Regions from separate parts of the Pseudomonas sp. HP_14 genome, predicted to be linked through region 1. Evidence: predicted binding sites of a transcription regulator. Region 1 holds the regulator's gene; the other holds the start of a gene.
The links. Region 1 encodes sigma-54, which starts transcription at its own class of promoters, with help from an activator protein. Its sites were predicted from a motif close to ANTGGCATNNANNTTGCTNT; they were not measured.

Region 1 (7,728 bases):
CTTCCCCAAAAGATCTTCGCGATAATCCGGCGCAGGATAATGAAACGGCACCGGGCCGTCCGGATCGCCGGTCATGAATTGACGAATGCGTGGGTTATCCGAGCCCATCAGTTCCTCGGGCGTACCCTGCCCCAGCACCTGACCGTCGCCCACAACATAAAGGTAATCGGCGATACTCGCCGTTTCGTCCAGATCATGAGAAACCACGACACTGGTGATCCCGAGCGCGTCATTAAGCAGCTTGATCAGACGCACCAGAACCCCCATCGCAATCGGGTCCTGCCCCACGAAGGGTTCGTCGTACATGAGAATTTGCGGATCAAGAGCAATCGCGCGGGCAAGCGCCACACGACGTTTCATTCCGCCCGACAGTTCATCAGGCATCAACTCGATAGCACCGCGCAGCCCCACCGCCTGCAATTTAAGCAAGACAATGTCGCGAATCATTTCTTCCGGCAGCTCGGTGTGAACGCGCAATGGAAAGGCAACGTTCTCGAATACATCCAGATCAGTGAACAGCGCACCGCTCTGAAAAAGCACACCCATATGCTTGCGCGCATCGAACAGATCGCTGCGCGACAGGGCGGGCAGGTTCTGACCGTTGACCCATACTTCGCCCGCAGAAGGCCGTAACTGGGCGCCCATCAGACGCAGCAATGTGGTTTTGCCGCTGCCCGAAGGTCCCATGATGCCGGTGACTTTGCCACGGGGAATACGAATATCGACATTTTCGAAAATGCTGCGCGTACCGCGCTTGAAGGAAACGCCCTTCAGCTCGATCGCGTAGGCGTTATCGGCGCTCATCTAAACTCCTTGCGATGCAGCCTCACGTTCAGCTGCCGAGTCCCTGGCGGGAGACATGCTGTCCCGGTGGGCTGAACAGGCCGCGAACTATACCACCGCTATAAGGCGCCGCCCAAGAGAGAAGCCGATCAATCAATATCACCGCACACAATTTGCGACACTTCACGCAAAGGCAGCCCGCTTTTCGTCATCCGCAACGATTAAAAACAAACCTCGACGATCAGACGTGAGGGAATCGCGCATTACCGCTATAATCGCCGCCTTTTAACGAGCTGACCGATTTTCCACATGAACCAGACCAGCGACCTTATCCAATCAGCACAACGCACCATTCGCCTCGAAATCGAAGCGGTGGAAGGCTTGTTAGCGCATATCGATGCGGATTTCGTCCAGGCTTGTGAGATGATTCTGGCGAGTAAAGGGCGCGTTGTTGTGGTTGGCATGGGCAAGTCCGGCCATATCGGCAAGAAAATCGCTGCCACACTGGCAAGCACCGGCACCACGTCTTTTTTTGTGCACCCTGCCGAAGCCAGTCATGGCGATATGGGCATGATCACCTCCGACGACATCATTCTGGCCTTGTCGAACTCGGGCACTACCGCCGAAATAGTTACCTTGCTGCCCCTGATCAAACGCCTGGGCATCAAGATGATCAGCCTGACCGGCAACCCTGAGTCGACTCTGGCGGAAGCTGCAGACGTCAATCTCAACGCCCACGTAGAACATGAAGCCTGCCCGCTGAATCTGGCCCCGACCTCGTCCACGACCGCAGCGCTGGTCATGGGTGACGCATTGGCGGTCGCATTACTGGAAGCCCGCGGTTTCACAGCCGAAGACTTCGCGTTCTCGCACCCGGGTGGCGCACTGGGCAGACGCCTGCTGCTCAAGGTCGAGCACGTCATGCACAGTGGAGAACAGCTGCCGAAAGTGCAACGCGGTACCCTGCTTCGTGACGCACTGATGGAAATGACCCGCAAAGGCTTGGGTATGACCGCCATTCTCGAAGCTGACGGGCAACTGGCCGGGATCTTCACCGACGGCGATTTGCGCCGCACCCTGGATCGCCCTATCGACATTCGCCAGGCGATCATAGACGACGTAATGACAGTGCACGGCAAAACGGCCCGCCCTGAAATGCTCGCTGCTGAAGCGCTGAAAATCATGGAAGACCACAAAATCGGCTCACTCATCGTCGTCGACGAAAAAGATCATCCGGTGGGCGCTTTCAATCTGCAGGACCTGCTGCGTGCAGGCGTCATGTAATGGAGACGTACAAATGACCACCGACCTGCTGCAACGCGGCAAAAATATCAAACTGGCGATTTTCGACGTCGATGGCGTGCTGACCGACGGCCGCCTTTATTTCCTCGAAGACGGCAGCGAATTCAAGACTTTCAACACGCTGGACGGCCAAGGCATTAAAATGCTGATCGCCTCGGGCGTGACAACAGCCATAATCAGTGGCCGCAAGACCCCCGTAGTCGAACGCAGGGCCAAAAATCTGGGCATTGAACATCTTTATCAGGGCCGTGAAGACAAGCTCGTGGTACTCGACGAGCTGCTCGCGCAACTTGGCTTGAATTACGAACAGGTCGCTTATCTGGGTGATGATCTGCCAGACTTGCCAGTCATCCGGCGTGTCGGCCTGGGCATGGCAGTAGCCAACGCAGCTACTTTCGTGCGGCAACATGCCCATGGCATTACCCAGGCGCGAGGCGGCGAAGGCGCAGCCCGCGAGTTCTGTGAATTGATCATGAGCGCTCAGGGCAGCCTTGAAGCAGCCCACGCAGCCTACTTATAGAAGCCATTTATGCTTAGCAAAAGAATTCGAACGTTTCTGATCCTCGGTGTGTTGGCATTCCTGCTAGCGGCTGCAGGCTACTGGAACATCAGCCCGGAAAGCTTCATGGAGCAACCGGCTGCAGCGGTGGATGAAAGCGCCATCGACTTTTACGCGATCAATGCGCACAGCGTGCAGTATCTGCCCGACGGCAAACTGCAGTACGAGATGACCGCCGACAAGGTCGAGCACATCAAGGCTACCGATGTAACAATGCTGACCACGCCAGACCTGCAAATGTACCGTGGCACCCTTTACCCTTGGCATATACAGAGCAAAACAGGTGAAGTGTCCCCAGGTGGCGAGCAAGTGGAATTGATCGATTCGGTTCGCGTAGCACGAACCGACGACAAAAAACGTACGACCATTATCACTAGTAGTCGCATGACCGTATTCCCGCAGAAGCAATATGCGCAGACCGAGCAAGCCGTTAGAATCGACGGCGCAGGCGGTGTGACTACGGCCAAGGGAATGAAAGCGTATTTGAACGACGGCAGGATGGACCTGCTATCTAAAGTAAGAGGACAGTATGAGGCTCGTTAAAACCCTTCCTTTTTTGCTCGGCCTGGGTGCAGCACTGGGAAGCGCGAGCGCCTGGTCCCTGCCGACTGATCGCGATCAGCCGATCCACATCCAGTCCGATGACGCACAACTCGACGACAAGAAAGGCGTTGCCACCTACAAAGGCAACGTAATCATCACCCAGGGCTCGATGAAGATCACCGGCAACACCGTGACCATCACACGTAATGCCCAAGGTGAAGTCGACGTATTCACGTCTGTCGGCAACCTTGCCTACTACGAGCAGAAGCCGTCAGTGGACAAGCCTATCGTTCAAGCCTACGCGATCACTATCCAGTACTACGCTGCCCAGGATCGTATCGTGCTGATCGACAAGGCCAAGGTGATCAACGATGGCAACACGTCCGAAGGCGAAAAAATCGTTTACGACACCGTGAAGCAGATCGTCAGCGCAGGTCGCGCCAATGGCGGCAGCAAAGTGACTACGCCGCGTCCGCGTATCGATATGGTTATCCAGCCGAAAAAGAAACCCGACCAGCAGAAGGCCCAGTAAATGGCGACGCTGAAAGCCCAGCATCTGGCTAAAAGCTACAAGGGCCGTCAGGTCGTTCGTGATGTGAGCCTATCCATTGAGAGCGGCCAGATCGTAGGATTACTGGGGCCTAACGGTGCCGGCAAGACCACCTGCTTCTACATGATTGTCGGTCTGGTTCAGGCGGATCAGGGCCGCGTGCTCATTGACGACCTGGATGTCAGCCATCAACCAATGCACGGCCGTGCACGTGCGGGTATCGGCTATCTGCCTCAGGAAGCCTCGATCTTCCGCAAGCTGTCCGTGGCAGACAACATCATGGCGATTCTCGAAACCCGCCAGGAACTGGACCGCGACGGACGCCGCAAAGAGCTGGAAAGCCTGCTGCAGGAGTTCCACATCACCCATATTCGCGACAACCTGGGCATGAGCCTGTCCGGTGGTGAACGCCGTCGGGTAGAGATCGCCCGCGCACTCGCTACCTCACCGAAATTCATTCTGCTCGATGAACCTTTCGCAGGCGTAGACCCGATTTCGGTAGGCGACATCAAGCAGATCATTCATCACTTGAAAGCCAAGGGCATTGGCGTTCTGATCACCGATCACAACGTTCGTGAAACCCTGGATATCTGCGAAACCGCTTACATCGTCAATGACGGGCAATTGATCGCCGAGGGCGACTCGGAAACCATTCTGGCAAATCAGCTGGTGAAAGAGGTTTACCTCGGCCACGAGTTCCGCCTGTAAATAACCGCAGCGTCTGGCCTCTGAAGGCCAGCAACCTGGGGGGTTAGTTCTGACACTTTTAAAATGCCAGCACTCCCCCTAGGCAAACACTTCGGTTTCAGGCATATAATTTGCTTATGTAGGCGCCTCGGCGCTCGGTAGTGGATGGCGCATGTGCGCCGGCGAATAAGGTGTTAAGCCCCAGCCATGAAACCATCGCTAGTCTTGAGAATGGGCCAGCAGCTGACGATGACGCCGCAGCTGCAACAGGCCATCCGCTTACTCCAACTGTCTACGCTGGACCTCCAACAGGAGATTCAGGAGGCACTGGAGTCAAACCCCATGCTGGAACGCCAGGAAGAAGGCGACGACTTCGACAACGCCGATCCGTTGGCTGACAACATCGAACAGAAGCCGAACCCAGACGTTCAAGAGCCGACCTATCAGGAGTCCGCACCAACCGTAGACAATCTTGAAGAGGGTGACTGGAGCGAGCGCATTCCCAACGAACTGCCCGTCGACACCGCCTGGGAAGATGTCTATCAGACCAGCGCCAGCAGCCTGCCCAGCAATGACGACGATGAGTGGGACTTCACCACCCGCACATCGGCCGGTGAAAGCCTGCAAAGCCATCTGCTCTGGCAACTGAACCTTGCGCCAATGTCCGATACCGATCGCCTGATCGCTGTGACCCTGATCGACTGCATCAACAATCAAGGTTATCTGGACGAAACGCTCGAAGAAATTCTTGATGCCTTCGACCCCGAGCTCGATATCGAACTCGACGAAATCGAAGCCGTTCTACACCGTATTCAACAGTTTGAACCCGCAGGCATCGGCGCCCGCAACCTCAGCGAGTGCCTCTTGCTGCAACTGCGTCAGTTGCCTGCGAAAACCCGCTGGCTCAGCGAAGCCCAACGCCTGGTCAGTGATTTCATTGATCTGCTGGGCAGCCGCGATTATTCACAGCTGATGCGGCGCATGAAACTCAAGGAAGATGAGCTGCGCCAGGTCATCGAGCTGGTACAAAGCCTTAATCCGCGACCAGGCTCGCAGATCGAATCAACCGAAGCAGAGTACGTGGTCCCGGACGTCATCGTGCGCAAGGACAACGAGCGCTGGCTGGTCGAGCTGAATCAGGAGTCGGTTCCCCGGCTGCGTGTAAACCCGCAGTACGCCGGGTTTGTTCGCCGCGCCGACACCAGCGCCGACAACACCTTCATGCGCAACCAACTGCAGGAAGCCCGCTGGTTCATCAAAAGCCTGCAAAGTCGCAATGAAACCCTGATGAAGGTGGCGACACAAATCGTCGAGCACCAGCGCGGTTTCCTTGAGTATGGCGATGAGGCGATGAAGCCTCTTGTCCTGCATGACATCGCCGAAGCAGTAGGCATGCACGAATCGACTATTTCCCGGGTTACCACCCAGAAATTCATGCATACCCCACGTGGCATTTACGAGTTGAAATATTTCTTCTCAAGCCACGTAAGCACCTCGGAAGGCGGTGAGTGTTCGTCCACAGCCATTCGCGCGATCATCAAAAAACTGGTTGCAGCGGAAAATCAGAAAAAGCCGTTGAGTGACAGCAAGATCGCTGGTTTACTGGAGGCACAAGGCATTCAAGTAGCCCGTCGCACAGTTGCCAAATACCGCGAATCACTTGGCATAGCGCCTTCAAGCGAACGCAAGCGACTGATGTGACGAGAGGTACAGTAGTAACCGTACCACCGCTCCACGTTACGGTTTTTACGCAACCCGGTTGCTAGCCACAGCGTTCCAGTGGCAGGCAAAAGCCTGCCTCTTTATGCACTGGCAATAAGGAGAAAGCGGTATGCAAGTCAACATCAGTGGACATCAACTGGATGTGACCGACGCCCTACGCGACTACATCACCGAAAAACTCGGACGACTGGAGCGCCACTTCGACAAGATCACTAATGTGCAGGTCATCATGGAGGTCGAGAAGCTGAAACAGAAAATCGAAGCCACCCTGCACATCCCCGGCTCAAAGGTCGTCGCCAATGCGGAACATGATGATATGTACGCGGCAATCGACCTTTTGACCGACAAGCTGGATAGACAACTGCTCAAGCATAAGGAAAAGCAGCTCAGCCTCCTTCAGGGCGCAACGGCTCGCTGATACCCCCAAAACATGATCCGACTAGAAAATATCCTGACCCCCGGCCGTTCGCGTGCGAACGTGTCGGGCGGCAGTAAAAAACGTGTACTCGAACAAATTGCCAACCTGATCGGCGAGCAAGTGGCTGATCTCGATTCGCAAGTCGTGTTCGAGAGCCTTGTTGCCCGTGAAAAACTTGGTTCTACCGGCTTTGGTAATGGCATTGCCATTCCTCATTGTCGCTTGAAGGGGTGCAGTGCCCCCGTCAGCGCGTTGATACGGCTGGATGCCCCTATTGATTTCGACGCCATCGATGGTGCGCCAGTGGATCTGTTGTTTGTCCTGCTGGTACCTGAAGCCGCTACCGATGAACACCTTGAGCTGCTTCGCCAGATCGCCAGCATGCTGGACCGCACTGAAGTGCGCGACAAGCTGCGTAAGGCCCAGACTGGCGATGAGCTTTATAAAGTGGTGCTGGACGTACAGAACGGGCATTAATCATGCGTATGATCATCGTAAGCGGTCGCTCAGGCTCCGGCAAAAGCACGGCGCTGGACGTACTGGAAGACAACGGCTTTTATTGCGTTGACAACCTTCCGGCGGGACTGCTCCCGGAGCTGGCCGAACGTGCCCTGATCAATACTGAGCTGGCTGAACCGTTACTGGCCGTCTCCATCGATGCCCGTAACCTGCCCAGTCACCTGACCCGCTTCCCGCAGATGCTGGAAGAGGTGCGTTCACGCAATATCCAATGCGATGTTCTGTACCTGGACGCAGATGAGTCGACCCTCTTCAAGCGCTTCTCGGAAACCCGCCGCCGCCATCCGCTGAGTAACGCCAATCGTTCGCTGGCAGAAGCCATCCGCGACGAGACGACGCTGCTTGGGCCGATCATTGATCTTGCCGATCTGAAGATCAACACGACCCACCTGAATCTTTACCAGTTGCGCGATACGCTCAAGCTGCGACTGCTGAACAAGCCTGAGCCAGGTACTGCGTTCCTGATCGAGTCTTTCGGTTTCAAACGCGGTATGCCTGTGGATGCCGATCTGGTATTCGACGTACGTTGCCTGCCCAATCCTTACTGGAAACCGGAACTGCGAGAGCAATCGGGAAAAGATCAACCTGTTATCGACTATCTGGCCGCACAGCCTGATGTCGAAGAGATGTTTCAGGACATTTTCA
Region 2 (7,317 bases), on a different contig from region 1:
CGCCAAGCGCTTGCAGAAGGAAGGGATTGTCGAGCGCTATAACCAGAAGTCCGAAATCTTCACTTTGCAGCGCATGAGCAATAACGACTGCCTGTATCTGGATCGCAAGAGCCGCCTGTGCACCATCTACGACAAACGTCCGGATACGTGCCGCAACCATCCCAAGATTGGTCCACGTCCGGGTTACTGCGCTTACAAGCCCAAGGCCGTAGTGCGTCAGGACACCGGCACGCTGAAGAACAACACCAGCACGCCGTTTCCGAAGTTTTAAGGCGTCTGTACGCGGATTCCTGGTAGGAGCGAACTTGTTCGCGAGGCAATATTTCTGATCAGGCAGGACCAAAGCCTCGCCAACAAGTTGGTTCCTACCAAGACAAACGCTAGTCCATCGCACCACACAAACAAAAACGCCCCCGACCTTGCGGTCGGGGGCGTTTTTTCAAGCCTGATTAAAAACTAATCAGTTCTTGGCTTTCTTGGCAGCGCGGGTACGCTCGCTTTCGTCCAGGATCTTCTTGCGAAGACGGATGGACTTAGGAGTCACTTCGCACAGCTCGTCGTCCTGGATGAATTCCAGAGCCTGTTCAAGGGTGAACTTGACCGGTGGAACCAGAGCGATGGTCTCGTCTTTACCCGAAGCACGCATGTTGTCGAGCTTCTTGCCTTTGGTTGGGTTAACACCCAGGTCGTTGTCGCGGCTGTTCAAGCCAACGATTTGACCACCGTAGATTTCCTGACCGTGCTCAACGAACAGCTTGCCGCGAGCCTGCAGGGTTTCCAGGGAGTAAGTCAGCGCCTTGCCGGTTTCAACCGAAACCAGAACACCGTTCTGACGGCCGGACATGTCGCCGGACTTCATCACGTCGTAACGGTCGAAGATCGAGGTCAGGATGCCAGCACCGGAGGTGAGGGTCAGGAACTCGTTACGGAAACCGATCAGACCACGAGCAGGGATGTTGTACTCGAGACGTACACGGCCTTTGCCATCCGGAACCATGTTGGTCAGGTCGCCTTTACGCAGACCCATCTGCTCCATGATCGCGCCCTGCGCTTCTTCAGGCAGGTCGATGGTCACGTTTTCGTACGGTTCGTGCTTCACGTCACCTACGCGACGGATGATCACTTCCGGACGACCTACGGCCATTTCGAAGCCTTCGCGACGCATGGTTTCGATCAGAACCGAAAGGTGCAGCTCACCACGACCGGAAACCTTGAACTTGTCAGCCGAGTCGCCTTCTTCAACGCGCAGAGCAACGTTGTACAGCAGCTCTTTGTCCAGACGTTCCTTGATGTTACGGCTGGTGACGAACTTGCCTTCTTTACCGCAGAAAGGCGAATCGTTTACCTGGAAGGTCATGGAAACGGTTGGCTCGTCAACGGTCAGTGGCTTCATCGCCTCAACGTTGTTTGGATCGCAAAGCGTGTCGGAGATGAACAGCTCTTCGAAACCGCTGATGCAGACGATGTCGCCCGCTGCTGCTTCTTCAACGTCGATGCGGTGCAGACCGTGGTGACCCATCAGCTTCAGGATACGGCCGTTGCGCTTCTTGCCATCAACGTCGATAGCCACAACCGGAGTGTTCGGCTTGACGCGACCACGAGCGATACGGCCAACGCCGATAACACCCAGGAAGCTGTTGTAGTCCAGAGCAGAGATCTGCATCTGGAAAGGACCGTCACGGTCAACAGCCGGCGCAGGTACGTTGTCGACGATCGACTGGTACAGCGGGGTCATGTCTTCAGCCATGTCGGTGTGGTCCAGACCGGCAATACCGTTCAGGGCCGAGGCGTAGACGACTTTGAAGTCCAGCTGTTCTTCGGTAGCACCCAGGTTGTCGAACAGGTCGAAGATCTGGTCCAGAACCCAGTCCGGACGCGCGCCTGGACGGTCAACCTTGTTGATGACCACGATCGGACGCAGGCCGGCTTCGAAAGCCTTCTTGGTCACGAAACGGGTTTGCGGCATAGGGCCGTCTTGAGCGTCAACCAGCAGCAGCACGGAGTCAACCATCGACATTACGCGCTCAACTTCACCACCGAAGTCGGCGTGGCCCGGGGTGTCCACGATGTTGATGTGGTAGCCGTTCCAGTTGATGGCGGTGTTTTTCGCCAGAATGGTAATACCGCGCTCTTTCTCTTGGTCGTTGGAGTCCATCACGCGCTCGTCGTTGAGCTCGTTACGCTCCAGAGTGCCGGATTGACGCAAGAGTTTGTCTACCAGGGTGGTTTTACCGTGGTCAACGTGAGCAATGATGGCGATGTTGCGTAGATTTTCGATCACTTGTGTATCTCGATCAGAGGATTCGGTTAGCTGAATACTGCTAAACAGCTATTTATAACGTCAGAGTCGGCCAAAGCCGTTACGGCTAGACGACTGGCGTCGGGGGGCCGGTGACGCAAGCCACAGGCAAACAGCCCCGGGCACTTAGCTCGGTCTATAAACGCGCACATTGGCATACCCCTCACTGAGCAAATGGTGAGCATGCAGGCGACTCATGACGCCTTTGTCGCAATACAACAGGTACTGGCGCGTGTTATCCAGTTCCTTGAAGCGGCTGTTCAATGCATAGAACGGCAACGCCTGTACTTCAATGCCAGGCAACACCAACGGCTGATCTTCCTGGGCATCCGGGTGACGGATGTCGACGATGACCTGCCCTGCCAGTGCCTGACTGACTTCTTCTATCTCGATGCTCCGGCTCAGATCGTCAATCACCCGATCGATCGAAACCAGTTTGGCGTTCGCAAGCGCGCGCTCGAGAACTGCCATGTCGAACTGTTGCTCTTCGTACTCAACGCGGTTGCGCTTGGCGTTGGTCTTGGGGTTGATCGAAATCACCCCGCAATACTCAGGCATATGCCTGGCGAAATCGGCAGTACCGATTTCAACCGCCTGATCGACGATGTCCTGCTTGTGGCTGGTGATCAACGGACGCAAGACCAGCTTGTCAGTCGCGGCGTCAATCAACGACAGGTTCGGCAACGTCTGGCTGGCAACCTGTGAAATCGCTTCGCCGGTAACCAGCACATCGATATCAAGACGGTCAGCGATAGAGGATGCAGCGCGTAACATCATACGCTTCAAAACTACACCCATATGACTGTTATCGACTTTCTGCAGGATTTCTCCGAGAACTTCCTCGAAAGGCACGCTGATAAACAGCACGCGCTGGGAGCTGCCGTACTTCTTCCAGATGAAATGCGCGACTTCCATCACGCCCAGCTCATGGGCGCGACCGCCCAGATTGAAGAAGCAGAAATGCGCCATCAGCCCGCGACGCATGACCTGATAGGCCGCCACGGTCGAATCGAAACCACCGGACATCAACACCAGGGTCTGTTCGAGGGCGCCTAACGGGTATCCGCCGACACTATTGTGCTGGCTGTGGATGACAAACAACCGTTTGTCGCGAATTTCCATTCGCACCACGATTTCCGGCTTTTTCAGCTCGATACCGGCCGCACCGCACTGCTTGCGCAACTGGCTACCGACGTATTTTTCGACATCCATGGAGCTGAATGCATGCTTGCCCGCTCGCTTGCAGCGCACCGAAAACATCTTGCCCGGCAGCAGATCGGCGTAGTGCAGCTTGCACTTGGCAACGATGTCGTCCATGTCGCCCAACGGGTATTCAGCCACCTGAAGGAAATTGGCGATGCCCGGCATGCAGCTCAAGCGGTCCGTCATGTCCTGCAGGACCTTGGGGTCGGTCAGTTTCGTCTGAACCTCGAGGTTGTCCCACGAGCCATCCACCACCAGTACCGGGTCCAGATCACGGAGCACGGTGCGGATGTTCTTGGCCAGCTGGCGGATGAATTGCTTACGCACCGGCGGGCTTTTGATGATGATTTCGGGGAAGACTTTTACGATTAGTTTCATGAAAACAGCGCGCGAGGTGCCAGCCGAAAAAGAGGGGGCGGGATTATAGCGGAAATTGCTCAAGGTTTAACCAGTTATCGTGCAACCAATCATCAGCGCACCAAAAAAGACCTCGGCCGCAATATCAAGCATCATTGTGGTGCGCTATTTTTTCAAATAATCGAATTTATGCCTGAAAACGCGAGCGTTTCGGGCACAAAACCCATCTCGGGGCACTGGCATGCAATTTGCTCCCTTGTGAGGCAGGTTGCCTTGGCAGAGTATCTGCGCCGGCATCACCCAAATTCTAAGGGCCCAAACCATTAAATAGGCCCGAAGCCACCCGGAGGACACCATGTCGAAGTCGGTTCAACTCATCAAAGATCATGACGTTAAGTGGATTGATCTGCGCTTCACGGACACTAAAGGTACACAGCACCACGTGACCATGCCGGCTCGCGATGCTCTGGAAGACGACTTCTTCGAAGTCGGCAAGATGTTCGACGGCTCCTCCATCTCTGGCTGGAAAGGCATCGAAGCCTCCGACATGATCCTGCTGCCGGACGACGAAACTGCTGTTCTCGACCCGTTCACCGAAGACCCAACCCTGATCCTGGTTTGCGACATCATCGAACCATCGACCATGCAAGGTTACGATCGCGACCCACGCGCTATCGCTCACCGCGCCGAGGAATACCTGAAGTCGACCGGTATCGGTGACACTGTATTCGCCGGTCCAGAGCCAGAATTCTTCATCTTCGACGAAGTGAAGTTCAAATCCGATATCTCCGGCTCCATGTTCAAGATCTACTCTGAACAAGGTTCGTGGATGTCCGACCAGGACGTAGAAGGCGGCAACAAAGGCCACCGTCCAGGTATCAAAGGTGGTTACTTCCCGGTTCCGCCATTTGACCATGACCACGAAATTCGCACCGCAATGTGCAACGCTCTGGAAGAAATGGGCCAGACCGTAGAAGTTCACCACCACGAAGTGGCCACTGCAGGTCAGAACGAAATCGGCGTGAAATTCAACACGCTGGTTAAGAAGGCTGACGAAGTTCAGACCCTGAAATACGTTGTTCACAACGTTGCTGACGCTTACGGCCGCACCGCTACCTTCATGCCTAAGCCTCTGTACGGCGATAACGGTTCGGGTATGCACGTTCACATGTCCATCTCCAAAGATGGCAAGAACACCTTCGCAGGTGAAGGCTATGCCGGCCTGTCCGACACCGCCCTGTACTTCATCGGCGGCATCATCAAGCACGGTAAAGCACTGAACGGCTTCACCAACCCGGCAACCAACTCCTACAAGCGTCTGGTTCCAGGCTTCGAAGCTCCAGTAATGCTGGCTTACTCGGCTCGTAACCGTTCCGCTTCGATCCGTATTCCTTACGTCAACAGCCCTAAAGGCCGCCGTATCGAAGCTCGCTTCCCGGATCCAGCTGCCAACCCGTACCTGGCTTTCGCAGCACTGCTGATGGCCGGCCTGGACGGCATCCAGAACAAGATCCACCCTGGCGATGCAGCTGACAAAAACCTGTATGACCTGCCGCCTGAAGAGGCTAAAGAGATCCCACAAGTTTGCGGCAGCCTGAAAGAAGCACTGGAAGAGCTGGACAAAGGTCGTGCGTTCCTGACCAAAGGCGGCGTTTTCAGCGACGATTTCATCGACGCTTACATCGCTCTGAAAAGCGAAGAAGAAATCAAAGTACGCACCTTCGTACACCCACTGGAATACGAGCTGTACTACAGCTGCTAATCCAGTCGCGTCAGGCATTCTGACGCACTAAAGAGGCCTCCTTCGGGAGGCCTTTTTTATGGGCGGGATTTAATATGCGATATCTATTTGTTGCCACGCACGCCGCCAGCAGGTGCATGCTGTCATTTCGCGCACACCCCCCCCCTGGAGGAGCGAGCTTGCTCGCGATAGCGTCAGAAGCCGTTACGCATCAAGGCCAGTCGTTTGGCGGCGCGAATTGAGGACTACCCGCTTTGGGACAATGTGTGGCTTTGAGTGCGTCATCGCGAGCAAGCTCGCTCCTACAGATGACCCGGTTCCAACTATAGGAGCGAGCTTGCTCGCGATGGCGTCAGCGGCCGTTACGCATCAAGGCCAGTCGTTTGGCGGCGCGAATTGAGGACTACCCGCTTTGGGACAATGTGTGGCTTTGAGTGCGTCATCGCGAGCAAGCTCGCTCCTTATTCAGCATCAATGCTCCGATTAATTTGAGAGAAAAAAGAGATATGTCCAATCCAGCATGCTTGCTTTTCTTCTGCGCTGCGCTCACCAGCCTGACCGCCTGCGCGAGCACACCCGTGACTTCGCCCGCACCCGCGCCGCTTGCACCTTTACTGACAACGATCAGCGAACGCCTCGCCATCGCAGATCAGGTCGCACTGACCAAATGGGACAGCGGAAAACCGATTCAGGACAGCCCTCGCGAAGCGCAGGTCATCGCAGCCGCCGCAAAGCTCGCACCTAGCTACAACCTGGATGCACCGGAAGTCAGCCAATTCCTCGCCGCACAAATTGAAGCGAACAAGCTGGTGCAGTACGCACTGCTCGCCAAATGGCACGAAGCGGGTAAGGCGCCAGACACGCCAAGGCCGGATCTGGTCGGGCAAATTCGCCCACAGCTGGATCAACTGCAAACGCGATTGCTGCGCGAATACTCAGCCTTTGCGATGTACCGTCAGGACCCACAATGCCCGAACTGGGTGATTCAACAGTCCCGACTACAAGCGAAGGATCCGACTCATGACCTGGCGCTTACACGAGCAGTCGGCGAGTTGTGCGTGACTGGCAAATGATCATCAACCGCTCAAGCTGATTTATGTTCTATGCTGCGCGCAACCTACCACCACCGCAGCCAAGCCATGGAGCCTGCATGCGCCGAAGCCTCATCTGTCTGCTGCTGTTGATCGCGTTGCCCGCAGCGGCGCAGATTTACAAATACACCGACGCCAACGGTAATGCCGCGTTCAGCAATACACCGCCCGATGGCGTCAAGGCTCAGGTGGTAGAGCTGCCGCCACTCAACAGTGTCGACACTCAGAAAATGGCGAGTCCGGTAGCCCCCGCGCAAAACCCGTCACCCTCGGCACAGCCACAAGTGGCCTACCCGACTTTGGCGCTGACCGACTTGCCCGCTGATGAAGCACTGCGCGCCAACAATGGTACGTTTACCGTCGGGGTCGCTATCCAGCCAAGACTGCTACCGGGGCACTTGCTGCAATTACTGGTCGATGGAAATCTCTATGGTCAGCCAGGGAATGTGCCGCGCCTGCAAGTCGTCAACATTGATCGCGGCGAACACAGCTTTGCCGTAGTCGTGCTGGATAAAGGCCGCATCATCCAGCAGAGTCCTACCATCACACTGACGGTGCAGCGCGTTCATGTCGGCAAACCTTAAATCACGGACATGGGTCTGCGCGCTTTTGGGCTTACTGATCAC

Region 2: glnA (glutamate--ammonia ligase) is a predicted target of sigma-54. The motif match lies at 4,095-4,114, and genes of this name have one in related genera.

What each region holds. Positions count from the first base shown of each region.
Region 1 is NZ_JBTOQI010000011.1:230,142-237,869, reverse strand. It holds gene ACYASS_RS10620 (ATP-binding cassette domain-containing protein) at 1-804, opposite strand, end outside; gene ACYASS_RS10615 (KpsF/GutQ family sugar-phosphate isomerase) at 1,093-2,067, shown strand; gene ACYASS_RS10610 (KdsC family phosphatase) at 2,081-2,605, shown strand; gene lptC (LPS export ABC transporter periplasmic protein LptC) at 2,615-3,187, shown strand; gene lptA (lipopolysaccharide transport periplasmic protein LptA) at 3,174-3,719, shown strand; gene lptB (LPS export ABC transporter ATP-binding protein) at 3,720-4,445, shown strand; gene ACYASS_RS10590 (RNA polymerase factor sigma-54) at 4,632-6,125, shown strand; gene hpf (ribosome hibernation-promoting factor, HPF/YfiA family) at 6,256-6,564, shown strand; gene ptsN (PTS IIA-like nitrogen regulatory protein PtsN) at 6,577-7,041, shown strand; gene rapZ (RNase adapter RapZ) at 7,044-7,728, shown strand, end outside.
Region 2 is NZ_JBTOQI010000046.1:149,016-156,332, forward strand. It holds gene ACYASS_RS26180 (YkgJ family cysteine cluster protein) at 1-271, shown strand, start outside; gene typA (translational GTPase TypA) at 461-2,281, opposite strand; gene thiI (tRNA uracil 4-sulfurtransferase ThiI) at 2,426-3,880, opposite strand; gene glnA (glutamate--ammonia ligase) at 4,215-5,621, shown strand; gene ACYASS_RS26200 (chorismate mutase) at 6,107-6,673, shown strand; gene ACYASS_RS26205 (DUF4124 domain-containing protein) at 6,751-7,275, shown strand; gene ACYASS_RS26210 (DUF4124 domain-containing protein) at 7,259-7,317, shown strand, end outside.